2 regions of the Streptomyces sp. NPDC001219 genome follow, and region 1 is predicted to be linked to the other one. Evidence: riboswitches for the same ligand, from Rfam matches in the RefSeq annotation. Region 1 holds a riboswitch; the other holds the start of a gene.

What was found. Region 1 has a riboswitch for glycine ahead of cycA (D-serine/D-alanine/glycine transporter). Riboswitches for the same ligand answer to the same signal wherever they lie in the genome.
Region 2: it holds a riboswitch for glycine, as region 1 does, so the genes downstream of both, gcvT (glycine cleavage system aminomethyltransferase GcvT) here and cycA (D-serine/D-alanine/glycine transporter) in region 1, are expected to answer to the same signal.

What each region holds. Positions count from the first base shown of each region.
Region 1 is NZ_JBSFJF010000040.1:30,571-32,764, forward strand. Features, by position in the region: gene gcvP (aminomethyl-transferring glycine dehydrogenase) at 1-275, opposite strand, end outside; glycine riboswitch at 328-425, opposite strand; glycine riboswitch at 426-521, opposite strand; glycine riboswitch at 878-974, shown strand; glycine riboswitch at 975-1,066, shown strand; gene cycA (D-serine/D-alanine/glycine transporter) at 1,342-2,194, shown strand, end outside.
Region 2 is NZ_JBSFJF010000023.1:58,288-60,481, forward strand. Features, by position in the region: gene gcvH (glycine cleavage system protein GcvH) at 1-1, opposite strand, end outside; gene gcvT (glycine cleavage system aminomethyltransferase GcvT) at 144-1,271, opposite strand; glycine riboswitch at 1,305-1,417, opposite strand; glycine riboswitch at 1,418-1,513, opposite strand; gene ACWC9R_RS17455 (AAA family ATPase) at 1,735-2,194, shown strand, end outside.

The DNA of each region.
Region 1 (2,194 bases):
GTGGTGGTCGCGTGGTAGCCCAGTCCGTTCATGGGGACGGTCACGGTGTTCCGGCCGGCGAACTCCTGCAGCTCCGCGCGGGCTTCGGCCTCGGTGGCGGCGGCGGGCAGGTTCAGGCCGGAGGTGCTCCGGATGCCGCCGGGGACGGCGGCGTCGATGAGGGCGGCCAGCGTCGGGTAGCCGACTGCGGCCAGCATGGTGGTGCGGTCGGCGTCGTTGACGCCGATGTGGCGGGTGGCGAACTCACCCGGCGCGGAGGACTCGGGGTAGGTCATGGTGGGAGGCTCCCTGTGGGGGCACCGCGGACGCGGCGCCGTGGACGGGTTGCCTCCCCGCTCTGTCATCGGTACCTGAGAGCTTCACCACCGGGTTTGGCGGTTTGCACCGTGGGCGCAGGACATGACGTCCTGACTTTCCAGAGTCGCCTGGCCGAAGCGGTAGTGGGGCCTGAGAGATTCTGGGGAGAGTTGCTCCTTCGGCGCCTCGCCAAGGGTGGGCGAGGGCTCTCCCGCTTCGGTTCGAACAGCGCGATGTGGAGTTGTCGGGCGGCGCGGTGGTGAGGCCGGGAGTCTCCGGGGAGGAGGTGCTCCCCCGGCGCCACGTCGTCACAGGACGTGGGCTCTCCCGCCGCGGAACCGTCAGCGGTACGGATGCTGCCGGATCTTTCCCGAGGCAACGTACGGGCACCGGAACACAGCCGTCAAGAGTCTGCCGACGGACCTGCCGGTAACCTGGCGGCCCCGGAAGCGAGGCCGTGAGCTGCACAAACGCCGTCCCCTACGGGGAAGCGCCGCACTACCCGGGAGTAGCGTCCAGCCTTCGGCCGGTCCCTTGACCGGCCGCTGAGGGGGCCCTAGCCTCACCGCACATCGCCGTTCACCCCGGAGCGGGAGAGCACTGGATCAGCCAGACCCGGTCGCCGAAGGAGCAACACCTCCCCGGAAACTCTCAGGCATCCCTACCGCTCGGGCAGGCAACTCTGGAAAGCAGGCGCCGACGCGCCTCGCCGACGGTGCAAGCCGCGCGCTGAGCGCGGCGAAGCTCTCAGGCTCATGACAGAGGGGGAGGCTCACTCGGCCGCACGGGCCCCTGCCCGTGCTCGACATTCGAGGAGCCCCTGATGGCTCTCCTGCCGCTCGCCCCCGACCGCCACCCGCCCGTCGGCTCGCGGGCCGATGGTCAGGCTTCTGTGCGGGCCCGTTCAGCGTACTGACACCCTTCAGTTCGGCTGCCGCTTCTCCGCGCGCAGCCCCTGCCGCACGCCCCTGGGGCGCGTGGTCATGCTCCGAGAGACCCCCTGTCCCGTGCCCGCACGGGTCTTGAGATCCGCGAGGTTCGCCCATGCCTGAACGCAGTGACACCGGCCTGACCACCACGCCGGCCGGCTCCACACCCCCGCCCGAGGGCGAGCAGCACCTCTCCCGCCAGCTGTCCAACCGGCACATCCAGCTCATCGCGATCGGCGGTGCGATCGGCACCGGCCTGTTCATGGGCTCGGGCAAGACCATCTCGCTGGCCGGACCCTCGGTGATCTTCGTCTACATGATCATCGGCGTGATGCTCTTCTTCGTGATGCGGGCGATGGGCGAGCTGCTGCTGTCCAACCTGCGCTACAAGTCCTTCGCCGACTTCGCGGCCGACCTGCTGGGTCCGTGGGCCGGCTTCTTCACCGGCTGGACGTACTGGTTCTGCTGGATCGTCACCGGCATCGCCGACGTCATCGCCATCTCCGGGTACGTGGCCTACTGGTGGCACGATCTGCCGCTGTGGATACCGGCGCTGGCCGCCGTCGTCCTGCTGATCGCCCTGAACCTGCCCACGGTGAAGGCCTTCGGTGAGACCGAGTTCTGGTTCGCGCTGATCAAGATCGTCGCGATCGTGGCACTGATCGTCGTCGGGCTGGTCATGGTGTTCAGTCACTTCCAGGCGCCCGGTGGGGCGGCGGCGGGCTTCTCCAACCTCTGGAACGACGGAGGGTTCTTCCCCACCGGCCCCATGGGGTTCGTCGCGGGATTCCAGATCGCGACCTTCGCCTTCGTCGGCATCGAACTGGTCGGCACCACGGCGGCCGAGGCGGAGAACCCGGAACGGAACCTGCCCAAGGCGATCAACTCGATCCCGGTGCGCGTGATGCTGTTCTACGTCGTCGCGCTGATCGTGATCATTTCGGTCACGCCCTGGCGCGAGATCAGCG
Region 2 (2,194 bases), on a different contig from region 1:
TGGCTCGATTCTCCTGTACGCGAGGGTGTGATCGTGAAGGGGGGCACTCCCCCAGCCACCGCTGGGGGTACCCCCACCCGGACCGGGTCCGGGGGAGTCCCGGGGGTGGCGGGACGCGGGGGGCGCGCCGCCGCCGGTGGCCGCTACTTCTGCCGCTTGTAGAACGGCAGAGCGGTGACCTCGTACGGCTCATGGCTTCCACGGATGTCCACACAGACACCCTCGGTGCCCGGCGTGGCGTACGCCGCGTCGACATAGGCGATGGCGACGGGCTTGCCGAGCGTGGGGGAGGGGGCCCCGGAGGTGACCTCGCCGATGACCGTGCCGTCGGCCGTGACGACCGGGTATCCGGCGCGCGGCACCCGGCGGCCCTGGGCGATCAGGCCGACCAGCTTGCGCGGCGGCCGGGTCTCGGCGCGTTCGGCGGCCGTGGCCAGTGCCGCGCGGCCCACGAAGTCTCCGCCGTTGGAGGTCTTCTCGAACTTCACGACCCGGCCCAGGCCCGCGTCGAACGGCGTGGTCGCGGTGGTCAGCTCGTGCCCGTACAGCGGCATGCCCGCCTCCAGGCGCAGGGTGTCCCGGCAGGACAGCCCGCAGGGCACCAGCCCGGTGTCCTTGCCCGCCGCGGTCAGCGCCTCCCAGAGGGCGACCGCGTCGGCCGGCCGGACGAACAGCTCGAAGCCGTCCTCACCGGTGTAGCCGGTACGGGCGATCAGGGCCTGCACCCCGGCGACCGTGCCGGGCAGCCCCGCGTAGTACTTCAGCCCGTCCAGATCGGCGTCCGTGAGCTGCTTGAGGATGCCGGGGGACTCCGGGCCCTGCACCGCGAGCAGCGCGTAGGCGTCCCGGTCGTCGCGGATCGCGGCGTCGAAGCCGCCCGCCCGCGCGGTCAGCGCGTCCAGCACCACCTGGGCGTTGGAGGCGTTGGCGACGACCATGTACTCCTGGTCGGCGAGGCGGTAGACGATCAGGTCGTCGAGGATGCCGCCGGCCTCCTCGCAGATCATGGTGTAGCGGGCGCGGCCCGTCTTGACGCCGCCGATGTTGCCGACCAGCGCGTAGTCGAGGAGGTCGGCGGCCTGCGGGCCGGTGACGGTGATCTCGCCCATGTGGGAGAGGTCGAAGAGGCCGGCGCGGGTGCGGACGGCGACATGTTCGTCGCGCTCGCTGCTGTAGCGCAGCGGCATGTCCCAGCCGGCGAAGTCGGTCATGGTCGCGCCGAGCGCGCGATGGGTGGCGTCCAGCGCGGTGCGACGGGGGGCATCAGTCATGGTTCTGGGCTCCCAGGCAGGGGTGACAAGACGTTCTCCCCATCTGTCATCGGAACCTGAGAGGTTCACCGGGATACCGCGAACGGACCCGGTTTGCACCTTGGGTGGAGCCGGCCCACGGGCTGCGGCTCGCTTTTCAGATCTGCCTCGCCCGCGCGGTATAGGGGCCTGAGAGATTCAAGGGAGGACTTGCTCCTTCGGCGCCCCGCCATCACGGCCGGGGACTCTCCCGCGCAGGTTACAAGCGGCCGGTATGCAGTTGGCGGTGCACGGGTGAGCTGTGATGTGCACGTGGCGGCCACATCATTACACGGGAACGCCGGATAAAGGAGCCCCAGCCGCCGTACCGTCCACGACATGGGCGGATCGCACAATCACCTTGATGGGCATTACCTTTTCTTGACACTCTGCGGGTAGGGGACGGAACCAAACCGGACCAGAACGGGCGGGGAGGGCGATCACGGTGCACAGTGAAGCGGCATTCGGGGCGACTTCAGGGGTCGTGCCCCCGGGCGCCGCGCCGGCGGCGCCGTCCGCCGCCAGGACCCGGACCGGCCGTGCGCCGCGGTCCGTCCTCCGGCCGGGGCGCGGCGCCGCGGTCGTGGACCTGCGGGGCGAGGCGCGGGCCCCGGGCGCCGCCGAGCTGCGGTTCCCGGCCGGCGACCTGGTGGTGGTCTCCGGGCTGCCGGGCAGCGGCAAGAGCACCTTCATGCACCGCGTCGTACCGCCCCTGGACGGGCGCGGCGCCGAGGTGTACCGCATCGACTCACAGGACGTCCGCGAGCGCTGGGAGCGCGGCAGGCTGCGCCGGCTGCCGTACGGCCTCTACCGCCCGCTGGTGCGGGCCGCCCACTATCTGACCCTGCGCCGCGCACTGCGCTCCGGTCACAGCGTGGTGGTGCACGACTGCGGAACTCTGGCGT